Saccharopolyspora erythraea NRRL 2338: one gene and its partner. The protein of the gene in region 1 interacts with the protein of each later gene in a pairwise test. Links are inferred from orthologs where the notes say so. Each region holds a gene or a part of one and is shown in the gene's direction. Other genes may lie near its edges. The genes, in order: uvrA and uvrB.

Region 1 (14,688 bases):
ACCGTCGACGGCCACGTCCGGGACGAGTTGGAAAGGTTCCTGACCTCCGGCGTCTTCGTACCGCCGGGAAAGCGGTGATCGGAAATGGCCTACTACGCCGACGTCGAGTTCCTCGAAGAAGCAGCACCTGAACTGGTGATGCGCAATGGCGACGAGTTCCGGCGGATGCACAACCTGCTGGAGTCGGTCAAGCCGTCCGTGCGGCGGGCCAAGGACGAGACCCGGTGGCAGGGCGGTGGTCGTGAGCAGTACGACGCCCGCCTCGACGACGTCAGCGGGCTGGTCGACGCGCTGAGCACGGCGTTCGCCAAAGCCGGTCGTGCACTGACCGACTACTCGCCCAAGCTGGGGGAGGCCCAGCGCATCATGCGCGAAGGCAAGGCCACCGAGCGGAAGCTCGCTGACGAGATCGGCAAGGTTGCCGACGCCGTTACCCGGACCGCGCAGGAAGCCGAACCGATGCGCCAGTGGGAGGACATCCGCGCGACCACGGGATTCTTCGACTGGATCGCGGAACTGGGCATGGATGTCGACTCCATCCGTGCCAACGCCGAACGGTTCTACGAACAGACCAAGAGCTCGTTCGAGAAGGCGAAGACGATCGAGGAGAACGCGCGCCGGGCGTGCCTGGCCGAGCTAGGCGACGGCTACGAAGCCCTGCCCGACTTCCGCGCGAACTCCAAGGACGCGGCGGCCATCATCGCCGGCGTCGACGAAGTGACCAAGGAAGCGGGCGAGGCCAGGGGCGACGACAACGTCGCGTTGCCTGGCAGCGGTCCGAAGAGCGACGTGCAGGCATCGGACCCGAACGCGAAGGTGAGCCCGACGCTCAAACGCTTCCAGGAGATCGCAGCGGGTCTGCCTGAAGGCACGACCACCTCTTACTTCCTAACCGAGAACTCCGACGATTTCCGCAGGCAGTGGATCCACGACAACAAGGCGGCGATCAACGCTGCTGCCGAGGAAACGGGACTTCCCCCGGAACTGGTCGCGGGAATCGCGTGGCAGGAGGTCGGCGGCAAAGGCCGGGTGTGGGACGACCTGGCCCAGACCGGTCGGGACATGGCCGAGGACGGCTGGCTCCCGGTAACTCCCGAGAACCTGCCGAGCCGTCTTGGTGGTTCACCGGACGATGTCTCCTACGGCCCGCTGTCCATCCAAACCCGTCGGGCGGCCGAGGTGCTGGGTTACGACCCGGAACACCTCACCGACGAGCAGCGAGACGAGATCAGGGCCGCCGCCGAGGATCCCCGGACCAACGTCCTGATCAGCGCGCAGCACTTGGCCGATCTCAAGGCGCAGAGCGGATACGCCGATGTCCCGCCGGAAAAGATGACCGACGAGCAGCGCAAGGAGATGTACGCCGAGATCGGGGCGCGCTACAACGGCGGGCCGAACTGGAACACCAACCCCGACGCCGCAGCGTACGGTAAAACCCTGGTGCAGCATCTGCCCGAAGCACGGAAGGCATTGCAGTGACGGCGACCTCACCGAGCCGACGACCGAAGCGACGCGTTGCCGCCACGGTGATCAGCGCGGTTCTCTGCCTCGTGCTGGACCTCGTCACGCTCTACGCCGTTGCCTCGTCGTTCCTGATGAGCCCGCGCGGACCATGGGACGACGACGTGCTCACCGCCATCCAGGTGAGTTCCTTCGCCGGTGGTCTGCTCGCTGTGCTGGGCGGACTGCTTCGAACCCTGCCCGTTGCCCGTCGCTGGTTGTCCTGGTGGTGGTTCCTGCCACCGATGGTGCTGCTGCTGGCCGCGATTGCGCGGTTCGGTTCGATGGACATCGCCTACCCGTCCTGATCGACCTGGCCGAGACGGCGACGAGAGGCTTCTTGCGCTTGCCGCCAGGGTCGAGGAGTAGCCGGCCAGGCACCGGTGCTCCTTCGCGGGATTCTCCTACCCAGGACCCGAAAGTCAGAACCTGATGGTGGTTTCGTGGACGTGCTGCCAGCGGAAGCCGTTGGGGGCGGCTGGGTCCTGGCGGAGGACGGCGGTGGTGCGGCGCTGGGTGGTTCTGCCGTGGTGGCGGTGGGTTTCGCGGAAGCGCACCACCGCGAGGTCGGGCGAGGACGTCACGAGCTCGATGTCGCTCACGGCGATCTCCAGGCCAGGCGTGGTGTTGCGGGATTCGGCCAGGTCGCTGAAGAGGTCCTCGGCGGCGAGGGCCGCGCCTTCCACGGTGGTCATGGTGAAGCCGGGCGAGTGCGACTCGCGCAGTTCGTCGATGACCGACGAGTCGCACTCGGTCCCCAGCCAGCGTGCGAGCAGGCGGTGCTGCCGCTCGACTTCGGCGGCGACGCGGCCGGCGAGGTCGGTCACCAGCCGCGCTCGCGCCACTCGGCGAGCTTGGGGCGCTCGGCACCGAGGGTGGAGTCGTCGCCGTGCCCCGGGTAGAACCAGGTGTCGTCGGGCAGCTCGGCGAAGACGCGGGTCTCGACGTCGTCGATCAGGGAGCGGAAGTCCTCCGGCGACGTGGTCTTGCCGACCCCGCCCGGGAACAGCGAGTCGCCGGTGAACAGATGCGGGTGACCGGCCGGGTCGCGGTAGAGCAGGGCGATCGAACCCGGCGTGTGCCCGCGCAGGTGGATGACCTCCAGCGCGGCCTCGCCGACCTGGATCGTCTCGCCGTGCTCGACCAGGCGGTCCGGCGGCACCGGCAGCTCCGAGGCGTCGGCCGGGTGGGCCATGGTGTAGGCGCCGGTCTGGCCCGCGACCGCACCCAGCGCCTGCCAGTGGTCGCCGTGGCGGTGGGTGGTGACGATCGTGCGCAGGCGGGGGCGCTGGTCGTCGTGGCCGAGCAGGTCGGCCAGCCGCTCGGAGTCGTTCGCCGCGTCGATCAGCAACGCGTCGCCGGTCCTGCGGCAGACCAGCAGGTAGGCGTTGTTGTCCATCGGGCCGACGGACATCTTGGTGATGGTCAGCTCGTCCAGCTCGCGCCGGGCCGGAGCGCCGCCGGCCTCGACGTGTCCCGTGTACTGTCCTCGTGGCTCCACGCCAGCGAGCCTAACGGCCCGGGGAGGCGCGGCTCACATCAGCCGTGGGTGAGGCCCCTGTGCGGGGGATCATCCGCCCCCGCCCATGCAGTGGGCGGCAACCCAGGCGGCGGACGACGTCCCAGGCGGCGGGCAGGGAGCGGACGCGGCCCAGGCACCGGACACCTTCCAGGCGGCGGGGACAGCGGCCCATGCAGCCGACGACTGCCCATGCAGCCGACGACCACGGCCCGTGCAGCAGACCACGGCCCGTGCAGCGAACAAAGGCGTGCGCAGCGAACAAAGGCGTGCGCGCTGGATCAACAGCCCCGGCCCGGCAGCCCGAGCCGGAAGCTACGGGTGTTGCGAATGGGACGATCGCGCACTTCCGTTGCGGGAGAACGCAGAACGCCCGAGCCCCCGACCCTCAGAGCCAGGGCGGCAGGGTCGGCAGGGGGTCGCCGGTGAGCCGCTCGCCGCTGGTGCGTCCGAGCAGCCATCCCAGCATCGCGCCGGGGTCGCCGTGCACCTGGCTGGGCCGCGACGTCGTCCCGCGCAGCTCCCAGCTGCGCTCCCGCCCGTCGAAGTCGACCACGACGGTGAGCGCGGGCACGTCGTGCCTGCCGCCGAACTGCTGGACGACGTCCTCGAGGATCTCCTCGACGTCGGGGCGCGGGATGTCGTCGAACCCGAAGCCGTGGTCGAGGTCGACCAGGTGCACCCACAGCTCCAGCAGGCGCCCGCGCAGCACGCCGTGCGCCGGGATCGGGTCGCCCGCCCAGTCCAGGACCTCCGCGGTCCAGGCCCACACCGGCAGCTCGCAGGCGGCGCGGGCGAAGCGCTCGCACGACGCCGCGAGATCCTCCAGCAGCAGCTGCCTGCCGCGCACCGCGCCCTCTTCGATGTCGGCGTCGCGGTCCGACGCGCTGGCGTACATGGGGTGCTCGACGCCCGTGCGCGCCCACCGCAGCAGGTTCAGGAACCCGTCGGCGTTGCGCGCCACGTGCGATATGACGTGCGCCCGGGTCCACCCCGGCAGCAGGCTCGGCCCGTGGATCGACAGCTCGTCGAGGCTCCTGGCGGTCTCCATGAAGCGGTCGCCGGCCTGCTCGATGGCGGCCAGTGCGACCGAGGTCCGGTGGGCTAGCTGCGCGGCGCCGGTGGTGCTGTCGATGTTGCTACGGTCGCCGGCCCCGAGAGCGATGTCAGCCATGGGTCGTCCTCGCTTCAAAAGGGGATTGCCGGTGCTGCACGCCGGTGAGGTTTCGAGAGTAGATGCGATGGCGCCGAGGCCGACAGTGCCCATTCCGGGGTAATTTTGCGTATTGTCGGACGAGGCCCCGGCGCGGTGACGCCGTCCTCACGGCCAGTCACTCGTTCAGGTGACAGCGAGTGACAGTGGACACAGGTCACGCGGTGGTGGACCGGACGCGATCCGAGACTGTCGGTGCCCCCGAATAGCATTGATGTGCGACGTCCTGCAGGCGTTTCACCCCGGCGCCGACCGCGGTGCACCAAACCGGTGCACCGGCACGGTGGACCAAACCGGTGCACCGGCACGGTGGGCCAACCGGCGCACCAACGCGGTGCACCACGGTGCACTGGTCGGTGCACCACTCCGGTGCACCACCGCGGTGCCCGACGCCGGTGTCTCGCCCGGGACGTGCTCGCTGACCCGTTGGGGCCGGCACCGCCTCCTGCCCACACCCGGGCCCGCCCGACACCGGGCCCGCACCGCCGGGGGGTCGCACCCGACCCGGCGAGAACTTCGAAGGGATTGCAGTGGCTGACCGCCTTGTCGTCCGCGGCGCCCGTGAGCACAACCTGCGCGGGATCGACCTCGATCTGCCCCGGGACAGCCTGATCGTGTTCACCGGGCTGTCCGGCTCCGGGAAGTCGAGCCTGGCTTTCGACACGATCTTCGCCGAGGGGCAGCGACGCTACGTCGAGTCGCTGTCCGCCTACGCCCGGCAGTTCCTCGGGCAGATGGACAAGCCCGACGTCGACTTCATCGAGGGCCTGTCGCCGGCGGTTTCCATCGACCAGAAGTCGACCAGCCGCAACCCGCGGTCCACGGTGGGCACCATCACCGAGGTCTACGACTACCTGCGGCTGCTCTACGCCCGCGCGGGCAAGCCGCACTGCCCGGTGTGCGGCGAGGCGATCAGCAAGCAGACCCCGCAGCAGATCGTCGACCAGGTGCTGGCGATGCCGGAGCGCACCAAGTTCCAGGTGCTGGCCCCGGTGGTGCGCAGCCGCAAGGGCGAGTACGTCGACCTCTTCGAGAAGCTGCAGTCGCAGGGCTACGCCCGCGCCCGGGTCGACGGCGTCGTGCACCCGCTGGAGAACCCGCCGAAGCTGAAGAAGCAGGAGAAGCACGACATCGAGGTCGTGATCGACCGGCTCACCGTCAAGCCCACCGCCAAGCAGCGGCTGACCGACTCGGTCGAGACCGCGCTGCGGCTGGCCGACGGCCTGGTGCTGCTGGAGTTCGTCGACGCCGAGGAGAACGACCCCCACCGCGAGCGCAAGTTCTCCGAGAACCTGGCCTGCCCCAACGGACATCCGCTGGGAGTCGACGAGCTGGAGCCGCGCTCGTTCTCCTTCAACTCCCCCTACGGCGCCTGCCCGGACTGCGCCGGCCTGGGCATCCGCAAGGAGGTCGACCCGGAGCTGGTCGTGCCCGACGAGGAGCTGTCGCTGGAGGAAGGCGCGATCGCGCCGTGGGCGGGCGGGCACACCGCCGAGTACTTCACCCGGCTGCTGACCTCGCTGTCGGAGGCGATCGGCTTCCGGATGGACACCCCGTGGAACCGGCTGCCGACCAAGGTCAAGAAGGCGGTGCTGCACGGCACCAACGACCAGGTCCACGTGCGCTACAAGAACCGCTACGGCCGCACCCGCTCCTACTACGCCAACTACGAGGGCGTCATCCCGTTCCTGGAACGCAGGCTGGAGCAGACCGAGTCCGACTACGCGCGCGAGAAGTACGAGGGCTACATGCGCGACGTGCCGTGCCCGGCGTGCGACGGCACCCGCCTCAAGCCCGAGATCCTCGCGGTGACGATGGAGGGCGCCGAGACCGGCGAGATGTCCATCGCCGAGGTCAGCGCGCTCAGCGTGCGCGAGTGCGCGGACTTCCTGAACGGGCTGGTGCTCGGCCCGCGCGAGGAGATGATCGCCGGGCGGGTGCTCAAGGAGGTGCAGGCGAGGCTGGGTTTCCTGCTCGACGTCGGCCTGGACTACCTGTCGCTGGACCGCGCCGCGGGCACGCTCTCCGGTGGTGAGGCGCAGCGCATCCGGCTGGCCACCCAGATCGGTTCGGGACTGGTCGGCGTGCTCTACGTGCTCGACGAGCCCTCGATCGGCCTGCACCAGCGCGACAACCACCGGCTGCTGGAGACGCTGAGCAGGCTGCGCGACCTCGGCAACACGCTGATCGTCGTCGAGCACGACGAGGACACCGTGCGCAGCGCCGACTGGATCGTCGACATCGGTCCCGGCGCGGGTGAGCACGGCGGTCAGGTCGTGCACAGCGGCCCGTACAAGGAACTGCTCGACAACGAGGCGTCGATCACCGGCGACTACCTCGCGCGGCGCAAGCACATCCCGCTGCCGGAGACCCGGCGGCGCAACGACCCCAAGCGCCAGCTCACCGTCGTCGGCGCCCGCGAGCACAACCTGCACCGCATCGACGTGTCGTTCCCGCTGGGCTGCCTGGTGGCGGTGACCGGGGTGTCCGGCTCGGGCAAGTCCACGCTGGTCAACGACATCCTCGCGTCGGTGCTGGCGAACAAGCTCAACGGCGCGCGCCAGGTCCCCGGCAGGCACACCCGCGTCAACGGGCTGGGCAACGTCGACAAGCTGGTGCAGGTCGACCAGTCGCCGATCGGGCGGACCCCGCGGTCGAACCCGGCGACCTACACCGGAGTCTTCGACCACATCCGCAAGCTGTTCGCGGCGACCACCGAGGCCAAGGTGCGCGGCTACCAGCCGGGCCGGTTCTCCTTCAACGTCAAGGGCGGCCGGTGCGAGGCGTGCGCGGGCGACGGCACGCTGAAGATCGAGATGAACTTCCTGCCCGACGTCTACGTGCCGTGCGAGGTGTGCAAGGGCGCCCGGTACAACCGGGAGACCCTGGAGGTGCACTACAAGGGCAAGACGATCGCCGAGGTCCTGGACCTGCCGATCGAGGAGGCCGCGGAGTTCTTCAAGCCGATCAACGCCATCCACCGTCACCTGCGGACGCTGGTTGACGTCGGCCTCGGCTACGTCCGGCTCGGGCAGCCCGCGCCGACGCTGTCCGGCGGTGAGGCGCAGCGGGTGAAGCTGGCCAGCGAGCTGCAGAAGCGCTCGACGGGCAAGACGGTCTACATCCTCGACGAGCCGACGACGGGTCTGCACTTCGAGGACATCCGCAAGCTGCTCGGCGTGGTCAACAGCCTGGTGGACAAGGGCAACACGGTGATCGTCATCGAGCACAACCTCGACGTCATCAAGACCGCGGACTGGGTGCTGGACATGGGACCGGAGGGCGGTAACGGCGGCGGCGAGCTGATCGCGGAGGGCACTCCGGAGGAGGTCGCCGAGGTCGAGGACAGCTACACCGGCCGGTTCCTGGCGCCGATCCTCGCCGAGGGCTGAGGTCCCGGACCGGTTCCGAGGCTGGTCCGCGCCGAGGGCTGACCCGGCGCCGGTTCTCCCACAGCGGCGATCCCGCCTGGTCAGGCCGCGCCAGGTCAGGCGGGGTGCCGGGCGAGCGGCGTCGGTCCGGTCTGGTCAGGCGGGCCGCGGCGGTCGGTCTGGCGTGGTCAGGTGGGCGGCAAGCGGCGCGGTGGTCGGTCAGGCTGGTCAGGTGGGCGGCGGGCGGCGCGGTGGTCGGTCAGGCTGGTCAGACGGTGGCCGAGCGGCGTGGGCGGTGGGTTTGGCCTGGTCAGGCGGGCTGCCGAGTGCGCCGCAACCGGTCCGGCCCGTCAGGCGGCGTGGGTGGTTGGCCCGGCTGGTCAGGTGGGCGGCCGAGCGGCGCGGGCAGTAGGCCCGACCTGGTCAGCGTGCGGCGGGGACGCGGCCGAAAAGCCTGCCCCCGAGGTCCGCGCCCACGACCGCGCCGCTGCCGTCGCGGGTGAAGTAGCCGCGCTCCCCCTGCAGGCCGCCCTCGGTGACGATGTACTCGTCGCCGTCGCCGGGCAGGAAACCGACGGCGGCCGGCGGGTAGTCCGGGGCCATCTCGACGTCCGAGGCGTGGCGGATCTCCGGCCTGATCCCGACGCCGAGAGTGAGCCGGGAGCCGTCGGTGGCGATGTCGAGGTACATGGCGTCGTTCTCGTAGCGTCCGGCGACCTCCCGAGCCCGGGTGTCGTCGTGCGGCACCGGCTGCGGGTCCCGATCCACCACCCCGAGGTAGTGCTCCAGCGCCCACCGGACGACTGCCCGGTTGCACGGGTGGCCGTCCGGTCCGGCGTTGGACAGCGAGACGACGGCGAAGTCCCGTTCGGGCACGATGAGCAGCTCGGCGAACTGGCCGTTGCCCGATCCGCCGTGCCCGATGGTGCGCACGCCGCCGACGTCGCGCAGGAACCAGCAGATCCCGACGCCGTCGCCCAGGGAGCTCGCCCGCAGCGCGACCGTCTGCTCCCGCATGCGGTGCAGCGCATCGGCGGGCAGCACGCCGTCTCCGGTGCCGAGGTGGAAGCGGGCCCAGCGCAGCAGGTCGCCCACCGACGACACGATGCCCCCGCCGGGGTCGTTGCCGCGGGCGCCGGCTCGCCACGCCTTCCACGGCCGCGCGAACCGCAGCTCCCCGTCGTCGCCGCGGTTGTGCCCGACGGCGAACGACCGGACCACGACGTCGTCGAGGTCGAAGAACGTGTTGGTCAGCCCGACCGGCTCCAGCACCAAAGAGGCAACGGCCTTCTCGAAGGGCAGGCCCGTGACCTTCTCGACGACCAGCCCTGCCAGGTTGTAGGCGGCCTGGCTGTAAGAGGCGCGTTCGCCGGGCTCGCCGATCATCGGCAGTCCGGCCATCCTGGCGACGAACCCGGCAAGCGAGTCGGCCTCGTCACCGGCTTCGACGACGTTCCAGTCCAGTCCCGAGGTGTGGTTGAGCAGGTGCCACACCGTGATCTTCGCGGCGGCGCGCTCGTCGCTGAGCCGCAGCTCGGGGACGTAGTGGAGCACCGGTGCCGCCAGCTCCACCTTCCCTTCGGCGGCCAGGCGCACCAGCGCGGTCGCCGTGAACGTCTTCGTCACCGACGCCAGGTGGAACAGCGTGGTCTCGTCGACCGGGCGCGGGTTGTCGACGCTGGTGATGCCGTGGGACGCGCGGATCTCCCGGCCGTCCGCCCACACCCCGGCGGCGACGCCGGGGATGCCGAACTCCGTCGCGGCCGCCTCGACCGCACCGGCCAGCTCGCGCTGTGTCATCGGGTCCCCCTCCGAGCGACTGAACTAAGTACAAGGGAGAACATAGACCCTTCTTGAACAAAGTTCAAGCAATGCCCTGAACATTGTTCAACTAGGCTTTCGGTCATGCCGCGAGACACGCTGACCGCAGACCAGATCGTGCGCGCCGCGATCGCACTGCTCGACGACGAGGGACTGGACGGGCTCAACATGCGCAGCCTGGGCAAACGGCTCGGCGTCGCGGCCACGGCGATCTACTGGCACATCGCGACCAAGGAGCAGCTGGTCCAGCTCGCGGGCGATGCGATCTGGGACGAGGTGGAGCTGCCCGATCCGGACTCCGCGGACTGGCGGTCCGCCGCGACGGCCGTGGCCACGAGCACGCACGCGATGCTCGTCCGGCACCCCTGGCTCGGGCAGGCGTTCGGCAGCTATCTGCTCTCCGGGCCGGCGAAGGCCCGCCGCGACGAGCACACCCTCGCCATCTACGAGAAGGCCGGTTTCGCCCCCGACGACGCCGACCGCGCGGCGGCCACCGTGCTGATCTTCGTGCTCGGCAGCGCCCTCGGGCCCGCGGCGCAGGTCTCGCTGACCCGGCGGCTGAACCGCGACGGGGGCAACGCCGAACAGCGGCTCGCCGAGACCATGGCCCGCAGCGCGGAGATCGCCGAGCAGTTCCCGCGCCTGCGCGAGCGCATCGGCACCCCTGCCGCCGTCAACTACGCCGCGGCACCCGACAACACCTTCGAGTTCGGTCTGCGCTCCATCCTCGACGGCTTCGAGGCCCGCCTCGCCGAGCGCGGCGACGGGTGAACCGTCCAGGCCGCTTGCACCTCACCGGAAACCGCCTGCCCGCAGCCGAGTTCGAGGCATCCGGTCCGAGGCCGCGACGGCTCACGGCACAGCCCGCGACGGCTCACGGCACGGGGCAGCGGGGGTCGCGGTGGGCGACCGGGTCGCGCTGGAAGCGGCCGCAGACCAGTTCGTCCTCGGGCGGGGTGCCCGCCCCGCCGGTGACGCGCAGGATCGAGATCGACTTGTCCACCGGGATCTGCCCGCCCGCCCCGTAGTCGATGGTCCCGCTGGAGCCGACGAACGGCGCCTTGCCGATGCCCCGCCACACCGTGCCGCCGGTGACCGGCGTGCGCTGGGTGGGCGCCGGGTTGTCCCCGTCCATGCCGGTGATCGTCTGCACCGCCAGCGCGATGACCTCCAGCGCGTCGCGGGCCAGCAGTCCGCGTCCGCGCAGCGGCGTGCCCTGCTGGCTCTGCGGGTCCCACGCGCTGCGGCCGGTGAAGGACACGTGGTCGAGCACGACGCCCTCGTGGTCGTCCATCGCGTCGTCGAGCACGAGCTTGCTGGTGTCGTCACCGGCCAGCAGTTGCGGGTAGTTCTCCGGTTTCCCGCACTCGGGCGGCATCTTCGTCAGGAACGTCGCCAGGTCGTTGGCCCGCCCGGCGAAGAACACCAGGTTCTGCTTGCCGCACGGGATCCGGTCGCTGTCCGGCATCGGCTCGATGCCGCGCGCCCGCAGCTCGCCCGCGGTGAGCTGGGCGAGGTCGTGGCTGTAGAGGTCGCGCGGGTTGGAGTAGATCAGGACGTTGTCCGGCCGCCTCGGCGCCCCGGTGCGCGGGTCGACCGGCCCGGCGGCGATGTAGTTGGCCACGACCTTCGCCTCCCAGGCGTTGGATGGGGCCACCTGGTAGAACAGCGGGCTCGACTCGGACAGCAGGTCGGCGGAGATCGTGGTGCCGACCATCGGCACCCCCTCGGCTTCCAGCGCCTCGATCGTGTCCACGGTCGCCTGCCAGCTCCCGCCGAGCCCGGCCACCGCCACCACCGAGTCGTCGCGTCCGACCAGCTCCGCGACGTCGGCGGCGACCCGCGGCCCGTGCTTCATCCGCAGCCCGCCGTTGGCCAGCACCACCTTCATGAGCACGTTGCGCCCCAGCGACTCCCGCTGCATCACCGCGACTCCGTCCAGCTCGTCGGCGATGCCGGCCAGCGTCGGCGGATCGTCGTCGGAGCTGGGGAAGGTGCTGAAGTAGACGACGGTGGGGTGCGGCAGGTTCGGCTGGTCCTCCCAGCGCCGCTCGGCCTCCTCGTTCTGCTCGGCGATCTTCTCCTGCGCCGCCACCATGCGCGCGTCGTGCGCGGAGAAGAAGCGGGAGGTGCTGGTGGTGTCGGAAACCCCGATGCATTCGCCGTCGACCTCGCCGATGTCGGAGTTCTGGTACGGCCACCACTGCCCGCAGTGGGTCCGGAGGTAGCCGGCGTAACCGGCGGTGGAGCCGACGAGCAGCAGGAGCACCAGCAGCAGCGGCGTGCGGCGCACCAGCTTGGAGCGCTTCAGCGGCAGGTGCGCGCGTCCCAGCGCGCCGAAGCGGTCGTAGTCGAGGGCGTCGGCGGGTTCGTCGGCGATCCGCAGCGGCACGTACCAGGCGGTGGGCGAACGCTTGCGCCGCGCCGCCTGCAGGTCGCGCTCCCACTGCTCCAGGGTGACCGGAGCCCTGGGCGTCTCGCCGTCCTCCAGCGGCTGCTCGCCGGTGGCCACCACCAGCAGCGGGTCGCGGGCGCCGGTCTCGTTGCGGACGTTGTTGACCAGACGCACGAGGGTCTCGCCGATCGTGCCGGGCCGCAGATCCTTCAGCAGCAGCACCGGATAGCAGTCCTTGGGCACCCAGCGCCAGCGCCACAGCCGGCGCGAGTGCGAGTCGGAGAGGTCGCTGAGGAAGGCGTGCACCAGCAGCCTGCGGACCTGCTCGGCGCTTTCCCGCTCCGAGGGCGTGGTGATCAGGCGGCGGACGAAGCTGGGGAAGTCGGCCGACTCGCGCGGCGCCAGGTACTGCTGGCGCAGGAACCAGCGCGGCACCTTGCCCCGGCGGACCCACAGCGCGTAGTAGAACGGGAACGCCACCAGCGACAGCAGGAACAGGTACCACGGAAGCTGCTCGGTCATCGACGTCCAGGCCGCCGCCTCCCGCGCGTTCTGCTTGCCCCGCCCGGGCCTGCGCCTGCTGTTGAGGAAGTCGTGCAGCAGGTCGCGGATGTTGCTGTGCGGGGCGTGGTTCAGCTCCGCCGGGCGCAGGTTCTGCTTGAGCAGCCAGCTCGTCAGCGCGTAGCGGGGGAACTGGAGACGTCCGATGCGCGGCCAGGAGTCGTGCTCTCGCAGTCCGAGGACGGCGGTGTCCAGCAGCGTCCGGACCTGCACCGACCGCTCCCGTTCGGTGCCGCGGGCGGCGTCGCCGACGTGCAGCTCGGCGTGCGGGACGATCGTGGCGAGGTGGTCGGAGAGCTGGTCGGCCAGCATGCCCGGGGCGGTCTCGCGCACGGCGTGCACGATCGGCTGGTCGGGGATGCGGCCGAGCCTGCGCGGGCGGACCCATCGCGGCCCGACGAGGCGAAGCAGGTCCGCGGCCGACATGCCGCTGCCCGCCTGCGTTTCCGACATCGCGACCCCCAGGTGACGGCGAACACGTAAAGACCGGACAGTACCCGCACGGGGTAAGGGATCGGTATGGATACCGCCGGAAACCGAGCAGGCTTCGGTGCCGACGACCGCCCGGGTCGCCACGGCCTTGCTGCGACCGGCGGATCCGATGCACCCGACTGTCCGCCGGGCACACGGGCACGCGCGGGGGTGTGCGTCGCCTCACGGCAGCGGTCGGTTACTCCGGCGTAGGGTCGGCGCATGGCGCAGAACCACCACTCGGTCTCCAGCAGCGTTGTCGTGGACGCGAAACCGGAGGACGTGTTCGCCCTCCTGGCCGACCCGCGCAAGCACCCGCTCATCGACGGTTCCGGCACCCTTCGCGAAGGCATCAGCGGCCCGGACCGCCTGGTGCTGGGCTCGAAGTTCGGCATGCGGATGAAGCTGGGCTTGCGCTACCGCATCAGCAACACCGTCGTGGAATACGAGGAGAACCGCCGGATCGCCTGGAAGCACTTCGGCCCGCACCGCTGGCGCTACGAGCTGGAACCGGTCGGCGGGTCCAGCACGAAGGTCACCGAGACTTTCGACTACTCGAGGGTGCCGATTCCCGGTGTCGTTGGGCGGATTCCGCTGTTCGCCAACAACCGCAAGTCGATCGAGAAGGCCCTGCGCAGGCTCAAGTCCTACGTCGAGACCGGCGACGCGGGTTGGTAGAGCTTCGTTGGTTCCTCCTGTGTAACGGGATTCCGCGATGGCAGGCGGGACATGCGCTGGTCCAGCGGGCCAAAGGTTCGTGGCGGGTATGGAGTACGGCATAGGGGGGCGGGCCGGCGCGGGGGCTTCCACGCTGACCTGGTCGTCCTGGACCAATACGATCGAGTCGCGAAAGAGATCCGCTGCCCTGCCGTGAGGCGGGCAGCGGATCTCTTTCGGATCACGAGCTCAACAACCGCGAATGCCCTGTCGGAGGCCGCCGAGGACGTCCTATCGACGTCAACGCCGAGGCGCTGACACTCATCTCAGAACCACGGGTACCTCCTCATACCCGCGGATGACAACGTTCTTCTGGTGGACCAGCTGTTCCGAGGCGAGAGCGACATCGCGGTGCAGCAGGGCGGACAACGCGGCCGCGGCCTCCAGCCGGGCCAGCGAAGCTCCGATGCAGAAGTGAATACCCAGCCCGAAAGCCAGGCTGCCACCGGTGTCCCTGGTGAGGTCGAGGCGGTCCGGGTCGGGAAAAACGGCAGGGTCCCGATTGGCCGCACCGATCTGCAGCCACACGATTTCGCCACGGCGAACGCGGTTCCCGAGCACCTCGGCATCGGCGAGCGCGGTACGCACCAGCAGTACAACGGGTGGGTCGTAGCGCAGCAGCTCGTTCACCGCGTTCGTCACCTCGCCGGGGTGGCCGCGGAAGTGCTCGAGCTGATCCTCGTCGCGCAGCAAGGCGACTGTGCCGTTGCCGACCAGATGCATGATGGACTCGTGTCCAGCGGCGAGCAGCAGCAGGCACATCGAGATCAGCTCGTTGCCGCTCAGGACGACGCCGTCGTCCTCGACCGCGATCAGGGCGCTGATCAGATCGTCCTTCGGCTCGGCCCGGCGCAAGGCCACCAGTCGGTCGAAGTACTCGGCGAACTCGGCGTTGGCCTGTTCCCGCGCGGCCAGCTCCGAGGAGGAAAGCAGGAAGTCCGGGTCCAGTCCCCGCACGATCGGTTCCGCCCACGCGCGGAACAGATGGTTGTCCTCGGTGGGCGCGCCCAACATGTCCACGATCGTGGTCATCGCCAGCGGCAGGATGAAGTCCGCGAGTACGTCGATCCGACCGCTCACATCCGTGAGCAGCTGGTCGGCCAGTGTTCTTACAGCCGGA
Region 2 (14,178 bases), 110 kb from region 1 along the record:
AGACGTATCCGGCGTTGCCCCAGGAAGCACCGGCGGCGACCGCCCGCCGGTCCACGACCGACACCTCGACGCCGTGCTCCCGCAGGAACCACGCCGTCGACAGCCCGACCACACCGGCACCGACCACGACGACCTTCTCCGGGGCCCGGTCCATCCCGTCCTCGCGCATGTCCTCCACCTCTCCTGCTCCGACAGCGACGAGCATGGCTCCGGCTGGCGGCGAAGTCGCTGTGGATTTCGCACAATTCGAGCGGCTCAGATTGGCCGAACCGCACCGTCTCCGGGTTCGCGCTTGACCTTCACATCTGTGTGAATGTTTCACCGTGGGTGCCATGGACAACGAACTCTTCGGCTACAGCCCGATCGTGGAGCGGGAGCCGATCCACTGGCCGGGTGGTGCGCGGGTCGCCTTCTACGTGGGCGTGAACATCGAGCACTACCGGGTCGACCGCCCGGCGACGAGCATCTTCGAGGGCACCGCGCGGCTGGTGCCGGACCCGCTGAACTACGGATGGCGCGACTACGGGCCTCGGATGGGCCTGTGGCGGCTGGTCGACAGCCTCGACCGGCACGGGATGCGCGCGAGCGCGCTGCTCAACTCCGACGTGGTCGAGCGGTACCCGCAGATCGTCGAGGCCGGGCTGGCCCGCGACTGGGCGTGGCTGGCCCACGGCAAGAACAACTCCACGTTCCAGGCCGACCTGCCAGCCGACGAGGAACGCGCCTACCTGGGCGAGGTCGTCGGCACCATCGAGAAGGCGACCGGTCGCCGGCCGCGCGGGTGGATGGGACCGGGGCTCACCGAGAGCTTCCAGACGCCGTCGCTGCTGGCCGAGCTCGGCCTGAGCTACGTCCTCGACTGGACCAACGACGACCAGCCGTACCGGCTGAACGCACCGGGGATGCTCAGCGTCCCCTACGCCATCGAGCTGAACGACATCAGCCTGTTCGTGGGCAAGAGCCTCAGCGGGCCGGACTTCGTGCGGATCGTGGAGGACCAGCTCGAGCAGCTCCACGCCGACGCGGCGGGCAGCGGCCGGGTGATGGCGCTGGCCCTGCATCCCTTCGTCATCGGCCAGCCCTTCCGGGCCAAGTACCTGGACCAGGCGCTGGAGCACGTCGCGAACCACCCCGGCGTGTGGCTCACCACCAGCGACGACATCGCGGAGCACTACCTGCGTTCGGCATAGCCTGAGCTGTCGTTGAACCGACTCATCCTGCTTGGCGGCGCGGGTGGCGGAACCTCAGGCGCCCTCTGGCTCCGGGATCTTTTTCTCACGTATCCAGCCATACGCCGCGAAAAATGCGGGGGTGGGCCAAGCGGCTTCGCTGCTTTGGAATCTAGACAGCCAGGGCGATGATCATGGCGAGCCGGGCGTCCGGGTCGTCCAGTTCCAGCGGGACGATCTCGGCCATCTTCCGCATCCGGTTGCGGACCGTGTTCGGGTGGATGCCCAGGCGCGCCGCGGCCGCGGCGAGGTCGGACTGGCACTCCAGCCACGCGCGCAGCGTCTCGGCGTAGTGCGTCCCGTGGACCTCGTCGTGGCGGCGCAGCCGGGCGACGGGGCCGCGGGCTGGCTGGCGGCCGGCGCCCGCGGCCCGGCGCAGCCGCTGGAGCAGGATCTCGTGCCAGTCGTCGTCGTAGACCACGGCGACCTCGGCGCCGCCGCGGGCGGCGTGCAGCGCCAGGCTCTCGTCGGCCTCCTGCCTGCTGCTCACCAGCTCTCCCGGTCCGGCGGCTCCGCCGATCCCGGCGAGCACGGTGATCCCGGACGGGATGTCGCGCGCCAGCGTGCGCACCCACTCGCGGGCGCGGGCCGCCTCGTCGTACGGGAGGACCGTGTAGACGGTGTTGGCGAACAGGGCGCTGCGCCCCGGACGCGTCCAGCCGAACCCGGTCGTCGCGCGTTCGAAGGCCAGCAGCGCCGACGCGGCGTGCTCGCCGCCGTCGTGGGCCTGCACCGCCACGACCCGGAAGCTCGCCCCCCGGAATCCCAGCCTGCTCAGTTCGGCGGCGGGGTCGCCGTCGCCTTCGACGAGCCCGATCACCAGGTCGGACTCGATCTGGCGTTCCAGGTCCGCGCTCGCGCGACTGCGCAGCATGTGCAGCGCGGCCGTGCGCGCCCCGTTGACCAGCGCGGTCTCGCCCGCCGGGCCCAGCGGAGCGGGCGTCTCCACCCAGATCGAGCCGAGCAGCTCCCGGCCCGCCCGCACGGCGGCCACCGCTCGGCCGCGCCCCGCGCCCGCCTCCAGCGGCTCCACGAAGAGCGGCTGGTCCGACGCCGCGAGGTGCTCGAACACGCCTCGGGCGGCCAGCTCGCGCCGCACCGCCTCGGGCACCCTGCGTCCGAGGATCGTCTCCAGCCGGGCGGGGTCGGCACCGGTCTGCTCGCTGGAGTAGGCCAGCACGCCGCAGTGGTGGTCCTCGATGGTCACCGGCCCGCCGACCGACCCGGCCAGCGTGTCGGCGAGCGCGAACAGGTCGGTCGGCCCGCGTCCGGCCTCGGTCTCGCGCCCCTCCAGCACCAGGCCGTAGACGACACCGGCGAGCTGGCCCCACGACACCTCCGGGGCCGCGACCACGACCGCGACACCGCGCTCCCCGGCGGTCGCCAGCGCCCCGTCGCCGAGTTCGGATGCCCGGAAGACGACGACGGCGGCGCGCGTGGACGCGAGCAGTTCCGCCGCCGCCGATGCGTCGACCCCGACGGCGAGCAGCACGTCGTCGGACCGGTCGGCCGGTTCGGCGGGATCGTGCAGCGCCACCGAGCGCAGCTCGGTCCGCCTGCTGCGCGGCGCGCACACGAGCCTGGCGCCCAGTCCACCGAGGACGTTGATCAACCGGTCCAGCTTGACCATCTGGTGCTCCGCTACCCGGCGGCCCCGCCGCTGCGGGGACCGCGCTCACCCTTCGGCATCGAAGCTAACCGCCTCCGCGCGCGGGCCGCGCGCGGGCCGGGGACACCACCGATGGGCTGTGGGCGCCCCCCGGCTCGCGTCCCGGCGAGGGTCAGCAGGTCACCAGATGTCGAAGATGCCCCGGTGGGCCAGCCACTGGTTCAGGTCGCGGTGCAGGCTGATCTCCTCCAGCGTGCGGTGCACGGTCCGCAGCGCGTAATCGGCTTCGCTGAGCCGGATCAGCCCACCGGAGACCGCGTCGGCGAACTCCTCGTACTGGGCGATGCGCGCCGGCCCCTGGTCGGGCACCTCCAGGCCGAGCAGCAGGTCGGTGGTGGTCCAGGAGCGGGTGTCGCGCTCGACGTGCACCGCGGTCAGCAGGCTCGGCCCGCGGCGGGAGTGCCTGCGGCGCGGGCGGTGGCGGGTGAGCTTGAGGCCCAGGTCGGGCAGCAGCCAGGTGACCTCGCTGTCTGCGGCGGGGTCCTCGGGCGTGGAGCACTCCAGCGACAGCCCCCAGGGTTCTACGCGGCACACGTCCAGTCCCATCACGGCGCCCGAGGAATGGGACCGCCGAGCGCTGAACAGGTCGATAACGTCCACCAGCCGAGGAGAAGAAGCCACCATGCCCACGGCGCAGAGATTAATGGCAAAAAGCGTGGTGTAGATCAACAGTAGCGACTTTTAACATAACTTTTCAGAGCTCGTCGGATATCGATTCCGCGCGTGCCGCCTCCGTCACCGGGATGGCGGTAGCGGGAGTGCGCACCGCTTCGGCAGACTCAAGAACGGTGCCCGGGCCAGGAGAGTTCGATTCCGTTGTGCCGCAACCACTCCGCCAGGTCGTAGCCGTGCCGGGCCAGTCCCTCGACGGCGGCGCAGGCGGTCTCCAGCGCCTGCCGCGCGGTTGGCTCGTCGAGCAGATCCGCTTTGGTGGCAACCAGGAACTCGTCGACGTCGAGCAGCCGCGCCTCGCGGCCGGCGCGGACTTCGATGTCCAGGTAGTGGTCAACGGTGCGCCAGCTCTCCTCGCCGCGCTCGACGCCGACCACGTCGAGGTAGAAGTCCAGATCCCGCTCGTGGCCGGGGTGCCAGTCGAAGCGGCTGATCCGCAGCCCGAGTCCGGGCAGCAGCCACGACCGCAGGTAACGAAGCCGCGGGTGGCCCGGCATCGGGCGCGCGAGGTAGAGGCCGAACGGCTCCACGCGGTAGAAGTCGACGTCTCGCACGATCTGCTTCGGATCGGTGTTCGTGCGCGCGGCGAGGTCGAAGATCTCGGTCTTCGGCGGGTGGACCGGCAGCCCCAGCCGGTTGGCGATGTCGCGCTGGGTCGTCACGTCCGCACCCTATGCAGGGGCGCGACGTCGCGTCCAACGCCGCGCCCGGTTTCCTGCGACAATACTCGCCACCTCCGATCCGGTCGGGGTCAAGCTCTCCTCCCCCCACGCTGCGGCATCATCGAGGGGGCCATGGTGGCCAGGCCCGCCAGCAGCACGACCGCGCCGCCGATGACGTTGCAGAGCACGGTGGTGGCCGTGATCGCGGTCCCGCTGATGACGAATACCGACAGGATCGCCCAGAGACCCAGCACCGGGCAGACCCACGCGATCCCGTGCGTGCGGTGGAAAGCCGCCGCGAAGCACAGGCCCAGGACCGCCGTGGCCAAGCCGGTGACGAAGTTGTTCATCGCCAGCGAGCCCACCCCGCTGAACCCGGCGATCCATGGGGAGAGGGCGATGAACAGCCCGCCGAGGACGATCGCCCCGTCGGCGGCCTGCGCGGTGGGGGTCTCGGCGGCCCGGTCGTAGCGGGCGCGCAGTTCGGCAAGGTCAGGATGCCCGGTGATCGGTGTACTGGTGGACATCACACCACCTCCAGAAGCGGCTGCGACCGTCCCCGGTGGCAGAGCCGCCGGAGCGGTCGACCCCAGTATCAGCCCGCGGAAGCCGTTCGGCAGCGGCTCACCGGCAACCAGGGACGCCAGTGCCAACTGCGTTGCGGGAGGCGCGGCGGCGGTCTGTGGCGGCGGTGACCGGTGTGGCGCCTGGGGCGGCGCGGCGGCGACATCGGTGCGGTGTCGGTGCCTGGGGGTAGCGTGGACAACCGACGGCGGCGACGCCGGGAAGTGTCCACCCCCAAGATCTGGTTCGGCAGGCTATGGCTTTCGCGACTGAGCACCCCGTCCTGGCCCACTCCGAGTTCCGCCCCGTGAGCGACATCCCGCGCACGGGCGGGCGCTTCCGCATGGTCAGCGACTACCAGCCCGCGGGCGACCAGCCGCAGGCGATCGACGACCTGGAGCGCCGCATCAACTCGGGCGAGACCGACGTGGTGCTGCTCGGCGCCACCGGTACCGGCAAGTCGGCGACCACCGCGTGGCTGATCGAGCGGGTCCAGCGGCCCACGCTGGTGCTGGAGCCGAACAAGACGCTGGCCGCCCAGTTCGCCAACGAGCTGCGCGGGTTCTTCCCGGACAACGCCGTCGAGTACTTCGTCAGCTACTACGACTACTACCAGCCCGAGGCCTACGTCCCGCAGACCGACACCTACATCGAGAAGGACTCCTCGATCAACGAGGACGTCGAGCGGCTGCGCCACTCCGCGACGTCGAACCTGCTCAGCCGCCGCGACTGCGTGGTGGTCTCGTCGGTGTCGTGCATCTACGGCCTGGGCACGCCGCAGTCGTACCTGGACCGCTCGATCCAGCTGCAGGTGGGCGGGGAGACCGACCGCGACGTGCTGCTGCGGGCGCTGGTCGACGTGCAGTACACGCGCAACGACATCGCGTTCGCCCGCGGCACCTTCCGGGTGCGCGGCGACACCGTCGAGGTCATCCCCGCCTACGAGGAGCTGGCGGTGCGCATCGAGATGTTCGGCGACGAGATCGACCGGCTCTACTACCTGCACCCGCTGACCGGCGAGGTGGTCCGCGAGGTCGACGAGCTGCGCATCTTCCCGGCCACGCACTACGTGGCGGGCCCGGAGCGGATGGAGAAGGCGATCCGCAGCATCGAGGCCGAGCTCGACGAGCAACTCGCCAAGCTGGAGAAGCAGAACAAGCTGCTGGAGGCCCAGCGGCTGCGGATGCGCACCCAGTACGACATCGAGATGATGCGCCAGGTCGGCTTCTGCTCCGGCATCGAGAACTACTCGCGGCACGTCGACGACCGGCCCGCCGGTTCGGCCCCGGCGACCCTGCTCGACTACTTCCCGGACGACTTCCTGCTGATCATCGACGAGTCGCACGTGACCGTCCCGCAGGTCGGCGGCATGTACGAGGGCGACGCCTCCCGCAAGCGGACCCTGGTCGAGCACGGCTTCCGGCTGCCCAGCGCGCTGGACAACCGCCCGCTGACCTGGGAGGAGTTCGCCGACCGGATCGGGCAGACGGTGTACCTGTCGGCGACGCCGGGCCCGTACGAGATGGGGCAGGCCGGCGGCGAGTTCGTCGAGCAGGTCATCCGCCCGACCGGGCTGGTCGACCCGGAGGTCGTGGTCAAGCCGACCGAGGGCCAGATCGACGACCTGGTGCACGAGATCCGCGAGCGCGCCGAGCGCGACGAGCGGGTGCTGGTGACCACGCTGACCAAGAAGATGGCCGAGGACCTCACCGACTACTTCCTCGAGCTCGGCATCCGGGTCCGCTACCTGCACTCCGAGGTCGACACGCTGCGCCGGGTGGAGCTGCTGCGCCAGCTGCGGCTGGGCGAGTACGACGTGCTGGTCGGCATCAACCTGCTGCGCGAGGGCCTGGACCTGCCCGAGGTGTCGCTGGTGTCCATCCTGGACGCCGACAAGGAGGGTTTCCTGCGCTCCGGCACCAGTCTGATCCAGACGATCGGCCGCGCGGCGCGGAACGTCTCCGGGCAGGTGCACATGTACGCCGACCGGATCACCGACTCGATGCGGCACGCCATCGACGAGACGAACCGGCGGCGCGAGAAGCAGATCGCCTACAACGAGGAGAAGGGCATCGACCCGCAGCCGCTGCGGAAGAAGATCGCCGACATCCTCGACCGGGTCTACAGCGAGTCGGAGGACACCGAGGAGGTGGCCGTCGGCGGTTCGGGCCGCAACGTCTCGCGCGGCAAGAAGCCCAGCGGCGAAGCGGTGGGCAGCGCCGGCCTCCTGGAGGACCGCGACATCAAGTCGATGCCGCGCGCCGAGCTGGCCGACCTGGTCCAGCAGCTCAACGACCAGATGATGAGCGCGGCCCGCGACCTGCAGTTCGAGCTGGCGGCGCGCCTGCGCGACGAGATCCAGGACCTGAAGAAGGAACTGCGCGGGATGGACGCCGCCGGCATCGAGTGAGGCGGTCGGCGCCGCCGGCTCCGTCAGCGGCGCACGACTCGGTCGGGACGCCGTTCTCGGTCGGGATGCAGTACTGGATCTGGGCGCCGCGCCGCCGGATCTCCGTGCGCAGCACCGCGCACAACTCCGTGCGGCGCAACCGCGAAGCCGCACTGGGGATCTGGTTGCGGCTTCGGAAGACCCGGTCTGCCGCGGATTCCCCAGCGCTGGGCGGGAACCCGAGCCGCACCGCCCACGTCCTACGCCACGAACGGGATCGTGCGGGAGTGCACGGTCGAGGCGGCGGGTTCGCGGATGGTGGACGACATGGGGTACGGCACTCTGGAGCTCAGCGACTACGAGCGCCGGTACGTCGCGATGCTCGACGAGCTCCGCGGCGCCGGGGAAGTGGACCTCGTGCACGAGGAACTGGGGCCGGTCGCCGACATCGGGGACGCGCAGAACGCGTTCGGGCTGATCGCCGACCAGCACGGGGTGGTGCTGGATCCCGCGCTGCGGCGGCACTTCCTGGGCTTCGAGGTCGTCGGCTGCAAGTGGCGTGCGGGCGACCTGGTGGGCGAGTTCTCGGTGTGCCACCTCGCCGGGGCGATGGCGCAGACGGGCGCCTACCTGGAGACCGAGTTCGCGACCGAGGCGGAATCGCAGGTGTACCAGCACATGCACCCCTTCGACGAACATCCGGTGTCCGGCGACGGCGTGCTCTCGGCGCTGCTCTTCCCGGCCGGTGCCACCTCGCCGGAGGTCTGGTACTTCGACGGCACCAGCGAGCTGTACCGGCTCGACCTCGACTACGGCGGGTACCTCGACGCGCTGCTGGTGACCAAGGGCGTGGTCGGCTGGCAGCTGCTGTTCGCGGACGTCGACCGCGGATGCGACGAGTTCGATCTGGTGGCCGACGACCTGCGGGAAATGCTGGAGGTCTTCCCGCGGATCTTCCCCGGCCACGACTACGAGCCGCTGCGGGACCGGCTGGACGAGCGGGTCTGAGGGGTTCTGAATTCGCTTTTGGACTCGCCTTGCGCAGCGGGTCCGGTGGCGGAACCTCAGGCGCCCTCTGGCTCCGGGATCTTTTTCTGACGTATCACCGCGGGTTCAGGGGGTGGTTGCAACTCAGGGGTCGCTGGAGGCGGCCAGCGAGGCCGCGGGGGTGTCCGCGCCGACTGGGGGAAGTGGTTCCGGCAGGCTGGCGGGGTGATCAGCAACGTGAGAGCGAGATCTCGGGTCGGTATCTGTCGCTGGCGGGGCGGGAGGAGATCGCGATCCTGCACGCCTGGGGGCACGGCCGGGCCGAGATCGCCCGCCGGCTGAAGCGGCATCGCTCGACCATCGGCCGGGAGCTGGACCGCAACACCACCGGCCGTGACGGGTATCGGGCCAGCACCGCCCAGGTGGCCGCCGAACAGCGCGCCAAGCGTTACTGCTCGGCCACCCGGGAGGCTGGGGACCGCCGCACGGCGGTGGCCCCGGCTGGATCATCGGCCTGTTCTTCCTGCTGCTGCTCGCGGGCCTGATCACCGCCGTGGTCTGGCTGGCCGTCCGCGGCTCGCGGCAGCGCGACCGCTCCGGCGCCCAGCGCGCCAAGGACGTTCTCGCCGACCGCTACGCCAGAGGCGAGATCAGCACGAAGGAGTACCGGGAGCGGCTCGACCAACTGGGCTGACACGGTCGGGCGCGGCCGCTGCGAACGGCCGCGCCCGGCGGCACCGGTTGGGCGTCGGGTTCGGCGGGTAGCTTGGGCGCGGAGGTGTTTGGGCACCAGACCCCGCCCCGGCCGCGGATCTGGGACCTGGCCGCCTACCTCAAGTGCACCAGCACCATCCCGTCGTTGCCGGGGGCCACCTCCACCCGCCGGTACAGCTTCTTGATGTGGGGCTGCTTGAGCATCGCGAGAACGCGGTTCTTGAGCTTGCCGGAACCCTTGCCTGGAATGATCTCGACGAGCGGGACGTTCTCGCCGGCCGCGCGGAAGATCACGTTGCGCACCGCGTTGTCGATGTCCCTGTCGCTGCGGAAGATCGGGTGAAGATCCACGGTCAGCTTCGCCGGCATCGCGTTCTCCTTGATGTGATTCACTGACTTTACTCCCGCTGGACCCAAGCACGAAGCGAGCGAGGACCCAAGCCCTGTGCACGGATCGAGCGCGAACGCGCTGGGAAGCGTGCCCGTAAAGGACGCTCGGTCTGCCCTACGCCGAAGACCTCGCGGGCCGCTTTGCCGAGCGAGACACCTACAGCTTGGAATCTATCCTAAAAGGACCAGCGGGCGCTCATGCGGCGCTGTCCGATCCGGTCCTTCACGGTGGCGGGCGATCTCGCGCGACGCCGGCCGCATGATCGGGCAGAGGTGTTGCCCGGAATTGCCCTAGCGGCCACGGCGGCCTCGCCCGGTGGCAGGGGTGGAACAGCTGAATCAGCTGGCCGGTACCCGTCGCTGGAGTCACGTGTGATCAGGAATCGAAGCAGAGCCCGGCGGGGATGGCTTCCGCCGGGCTCGGTCCCGCTTGGGCGAGCCCGGGTGTGGCTTCCGCCCAAGGCGGACGGGCGGATGCGGACGCCCGACGAAAAGAGCCCCCGCACTGCTCGTGGTGGGTGGACATTTCTATCGCCGTCGGAGGGCCGGTCGTTGCGCGGCGGGCCGGGATTGCTCTTCGCCGGACCGGAAACAACTCGTTCGTCCGCATCGTCGTGCCGTCCAGCGCACCGAACGTGATCGGCGAACCCGTGTGACGCAGCGGAACTGCTCCATCGGAGCGCCACCGCGCTACCTTCGGGTGTTCCTGCTCTTCGCCGCTATTCCTTTTCCCGGAACTGAGTAATCTCATCCCTGCCCTGGGGGTCAGGGTGAGAAGAAATCGGTCACCATTCATGGTGGTCGCGTGGAAACACGGGGGTTTTGAATGAGGAGAAGAATCACGGTGTGCGCTGCCGCCTTCGGCCTGGTGCTGGGATGGACGGGGCTCGCCCATGCGACTCCGGCGACCGGCGAGGTGCGGGCAGCCGCGCCGAGCGCCACCGTCTCGGTGCTGTCCGGCGACGGTGACGCCGTCACGGCGGCGGAGTGCTACTACCCCGTCTACTCCGGGGACGGCGGCGCGATGGTGTGCTTCAACCCCACCGGGGAACACCTCTACATCTGCGACAATGCCTCGGACGGGCACCACCCGGTCGCCCGCTACTACCGCAGCGACAGTTCCGGGCTGAAGACCAAGCACGCCGACGTCGGGTTCGGCACCTGCCTGGACCACAACCTCTCCATTCCCGACTCGGGCTGGATCAATTACCAGGCGTGCAACTACGAAGGCAGCACCCAGCTCAGTTGCGGTTCTTTCTCCGGCCGGATTTCAGCGAACGGCTGATTCGGTCACGGTTTCCGAATGATGTTCCCGGGGCGGTGTGCGCCGTCCCGGGAACACCGGTCGGGTGTTGACTTCGAGTCCGCTGGAGCTCCTACCGTCGGCGCACCGGCAGCAGAGGAGGAACCCGTGACCGACCACTCCAGCCCACTCGACCACCCCGCCCCACTCGACCACCCCGCCCCACTCGACCACCCCGCCCCGCTCGACCATCCCGCCCCGCTCGACCGCGCCGCGGTCGCGCGCTGGGTCGGCGAGCGCGCCCACCCCATCAGCACCGGCACTTCGGACGTCGACCCGCTCAGCGACCTGGAACCGTTGCGCGGCATCGTCGGCGATGCCCAGGTCGTCGGCATCGGCGAGGCGACGCGGTTCGCCCACGAGCTGTTCGCGGTCAAGTTCCGCCTGCTGAGGTTCCTGGTCGAACGCATGGGTTTCCGCGCGCTGGTGATCGAGGAGGACTGGACGAAGGCCCAGCAGTTCGACCACCACATCCGCACCGGCGAAGGCGATGTCCGAGCGCTGCTCGACGACGCTTGGGGCGTGTGGCGCACCGAGGAGTTCGTGTCCGCGCTGGCGTGGCTGCGAGCCTACAACCGCGACCACCCCGGCGATCCCGTCCGTCTCGTCGGCATCGACTACGCGCGCGTGCGCGCCGACGCCTACGACGCGGTGCTCGTCCACGTGCGCCGGCACAGCCCGGACTCCGCCGAAGCGGAGCGGCACTACGCCGAGCTGCGGCCGAACGGCGCTGTCGCCGACCACGTCGAGTGGGTCCGTTCCCATCACGACCGGGCGGGACTGCTGGCGCGCGCCCGCCGGGTCCACCAGATCGTCAGCGCGCTGCCCGCGCACGAAGGGCAGGCCGAGGCCGAGTGGAACGCCCGCATCGTCGCCGGTTTCTTCGCCTACCACGCGGGAGAGCACGACAGCACTCTGATGGCCGACGGCATCATCCGCTGGCACGAGGTGACCGGCGCGCGCATCGTCTACTGGGGAGGGACGGGGCACTCCGCGGTGCACCGCCCGCAGGGAGCCACGCGCACCGCGGTGACCGACGGCACCTACCTCGGCGACCACTTCGGCGCCGAGTACGTTTCGGTCGCGCTGACCTTCGACCACGGCAGCCTGCTGTGGGAGGTGGTGCCGGCCTCGCCGGTGCTGGCCGAGTCGGTCTTCGCCGAGATCGACCAGGACGCGTTCGTGCTGGACCTGCGCGGCCCCGTGCCGAGCGAGGTCCGGCGCTGGCGCGACCTGCCGACCCGCACGCGCGTCATCGGCCCGCGCTACGACGCCGCCGCCGACGCCGACCACAGCCTGTCCGGCTGCGCGTTCGGCACCTGGTTCGACGCCGTGGTCCACATCCGGGAGGTCACGGCGGTCCGGTTCATCGAAGAACCCGCGCGTGCGGCACAGCGCGTCAGCGGAGGAGTTCGAGGTCGGCCTCGACCCGGAGACCGGGGACGCCGGAGCTGACGATCGCGAGGTCGTGGGGATGGTGGTGCGTACCCGGCTGCCACTGCCCTCCGGCCAGCGGGATGGTCGCGACGTTGGGGACCGGTCCCCGCGTCCAGTCCAGGACGCCGGCGATCGTCTCCAGCCGGGTCGTGCTGATCGCCTCGGCCACCGAGCCCCGTTCGGTGGGGTCGGAGGCGGTCGACAGGGCGTGCGCGGCGACCTCGAAGAGGGCGTAGGCCAGGCCGAGCGGCTGGAGCCACTGGTTCCCGGTCTGCCGCTCGTACGCCTGGACCAGCCCGTCCGGGCGCATGCCGTCGATCGACGAGCGGTACGGGTGGCGCGGCGTCCAGTAGACCAGGGTCGCCACCTTCGCCTCGGCCAGGTCCGGGCCGCTCGGGTAGGCCAGCCAGCGCGAGCAGGTGATCAGCCGAGGGAACAGGCCGCTCTCAGCCGCCTGCTTCCGGAACAACGCGAGATCGGCGGCGGTGGCGGTGCTGGTGATGACTTCCACCCCGGAGGAACGGAATCGCGCGATCTGGTCGTCGAAATCCGTAGCGGGTTCGTGGTATGCGGGCGCATCGACCAGTTCGTGGCCCCGCGCTTCGGCGACCGGGAGGAACCCGTGTTCGCGGTGGCGTGACCAGTTGCCCTGTTGGTCGTCGTTCCACAGCGCGCCGACTTCCACCTCGGGACCCACTCGTTGCCACATATCGGCGAATATCCCGGCGATGTCGCCGAGCCCCCAGCAGAAGTGGTACGTCCACCGGAACGGCCGGTCGGCGGTCGCGCCGCGCCCGTAGTAGTAGACCTGCCACGGGAAGGTGCTCGACACGCACGGCACGCCCAGTTCCTCGCAGGTGTCGGCCACCGCGGGCAACACCTGCGTACCTGCGAGCGTCACGACGACGGCGGCGCCTTCGTCCTGGACCAGTTCCCTGGTCGCGGTGCGCGCGGCGGTGGGTTCGGAACGGCTGTCCCGGCTCACGAGCCGGACCTCGTACTGGCGACCGGAGTTGGTGATCCGACGCAGCTTCGGCGCGAGCAGGTCCATCGCGAACTGCAGCGGGTCACCCAGCTTCGACAGCCGCCCGGTGCGCGCGACGACGACACCGGTGGTGAGTTTCCTGCCACGGCTTTCCGACATCCGCTCCGCCTTCCGTCCGGCGCGGCGATCCGCCGGCGCGACCATGTCTTCACGCTAGCGAGCGCGGCACCGCCCGGCGATCACAGCGAACGACGTCCACTCGGCCGAGCGAACAGGCGTTCAGAACCGGCGCAGGAGGCGGTGAAGGCGAGGGCTGGCCGTCGGGGTCGCGTCCGGGTCACGGGCGCAGCTCCGCGGGGAACCCGGTCCACCGCAGGGTCTCCGGAAGATGGCTCAGGTCGTTGAAGCACAACAGGGATGGAGGCCGGCCGGGGTGGTAGCGGATGATGGTGAGCGAGCAGTTCGCCGCGTTCAGGCCCATCCAACGCCAGTCCGGCGCGTCGAGGGCGTGCCGGACGAACCAGCCGATGACGAAGGCGTGCGTGACCAGCAGCTCGTGGCTGTCGGACTCGGCCTCGCCGGTGAAAAGCCGGATCGCGGCTTCGGCAAGCGAAGCGCCCCGCTCCAGTTCGACCGCCGGTTGGGCGTTGATGAACTCCCGATATGCGGCCGGAAGCTCAACGCCGTCCGTTACCGGAGGCACGTGGTCACCGAGCGCTTCCGACACCGTGACCGCAACGTTCGGGACCTTCTCGGCGACCAGCTTCGCGGTCTCGACGGCGCGCGGCCACGGGCTGTGGTGGATCGCGGAGAGAGGGACGTCGCGCAGGCGTTCGCCGAGCAGCGCGGCCTGGGCGCGGCCTGCTTCGCTCAGCGAGTCGCCGGCCGGGGCATCTCCGTGTCGTGCGAGGTAGAGGGTGCGAGACGCCATCGAAGGCCGTCCCTGGTTCAGAGCCGACGCAGGAAGGCGGTGAAGGCAGTGGGGGTGAAGACGAGGGCGGGGCCGTCGGGGTCCTTGGAGTCCCGGACGGCAACGGCCTCGGGCACCCGGGCGACCTCGACGCAGTTGATGTTGCTGCCGCTGTAGCTGCTCTTTTGCCAGGTCAGGGTGTGCGCATCGATGGTGGTCATGTGCCGGTCGCCTCCGAGTCCAGCCGTCGAGCCAGGTCCGTCATCA

The links.
Region 2: the proteins of uvrA (region 1) and uvrB interact in binary tests that used the Escherichia coli proteins (3 or more experiments, as listed by UniProt). The link is inferred for Saccharopolyspora erythraea NRRL 2338 from one-to-one orthologs.

Annotation. Positions count from the first base shown.
Region 1 is NC_009142.1:5,939,573-5,954,260, reverse strand. The notes cover bases 4,372-7,824. They hold uvrA (excinuclease ABC subunit UvrA), read left to right. Parts: upstream 4,372-4,762; coding sequence 4,763-7,624; downstream 7,625-7,824. Outside these bases: SACE_RS25690 (hypothetical protein), read left to right, coding at 1-78; SACE_RS25685 (hypothetical protein), read left to right, coding at 85-1,479; SACE_RS25680 (hypothetical protein), read left to right, coding at 1,527-1,808; SACE_RS25675 (hypothetical protein), read right to left, coding at 1,923-2,345; SACE_RS25670 (MBL fold metallo-hydrolase), read right to left, coding at 2,324-3,001; SACE_RS25665 (maleylpyruvate isomerase family mycothiol-dependent enzyme), read right to left, coding at 3,408-4,193; SACE_RS25655 (serine hydrolase domain-containing protein), read right to left, coding at 8,027-9,403; SACE_RS25650 (TetR/AcrR family transcriptional regulator), read left to right, coding at 9,509-10,195; SACE_RS25645 (ABC transporter substrate-binding protein), read right to left, coding at 10,299-12,833; SACE_RS25640 (SRPBCC family protein), read left to right, coding at 13,074-13,529; SACE_RS25635 (cytochrome P450), read right to left, coding at 13,830-14,688. UniProt on the Escherichia coli protein: The UvrABC repair system catalyzes the recognition and processing of DNA lesions. UvrA is an ATPase and a DNA-binding protein. A damage recognition complex composed of 2 UvrA and 2 UvrB subunits scans DNA for abnormalities.
Region 2 is NC_009142.1:6,054,056-6,068,233, reverse strand. What follows is about bases 4,687-7,629. They hold uvrB (excinuclease ABC subunit UvrB), read left to right. Parts: upstream 4,687-5,052; coding sequence 5,053-7,206; downstream 7,207-7,629. Other genes in these bases: SACE_RS26165 (hypothetical protein), read left to right, coding at 7,465-7,629; SACE_RS26175 (SPW repeat protein), read right to left, coding at 4,687-4,759. In the rest of the region: SACE_RS26200 (NAD(P)/FAD-dependent oxidoreductase), read right to left, coding at 1-169; SACE_RS26195 (polysaccharide deacetylase family protein), read left to right, coding at 333-1,190; SACE_RS26190 (PucR family transcriptional regulator), read right to left, coding at 1,342-2,859; SACE_RS26185 (ribonuclease FAU-1 family protein), read right to left, coding at 3,019-3,498; SACE_RS26180 (ribonuclease FAU-1 family protein), read right to left, coding at 3,678-4,232; more of SACE_RS26175, read right to left, coding at 4,322-4,686; more of SACE_RS26165, read left to right, coding at 7,630-8,193; SACE_RS37955 (helix-turn-helix domain-containing protein), read left to right, coding at 8,376-8,717; SACE_RS38445 (SHOCT domain-containing protein), read left to right, coding at 8,726-8,866; SACE_RS26155 (Smr/MutS family protein), read right to left, coding at 9,001-9,255; SACE_RS26150 (hypothetical protein), read left to right, coding at 10,121-10,561; SACE_RS26145 (erythromycin esterase family protein), read left to right, coding at 10,688-12,034; SACE_RS26140 (ABC transporter substrate-binding protein), read right to left, coding at 11,979-13,160; SACE_RS26135 (histidine phosphatase family protein), read right to left, coding at 13,339-13,932; SACE_RS26130 (DUF397 domain-containing protein), read right to left, coding at 13,950-14,132; SACE_RS26125 (helix-turn-helix domain-containing protein), read right to left, coding at 14,129-14,178. UniProt on the Escherichia coli protein: The UvrABC repair system catalyzes the recognition and processing of DNA lesions. A damage recognition complex composed of 2 UvrA and 2 UvrB subunits scans DNA for abnormalities.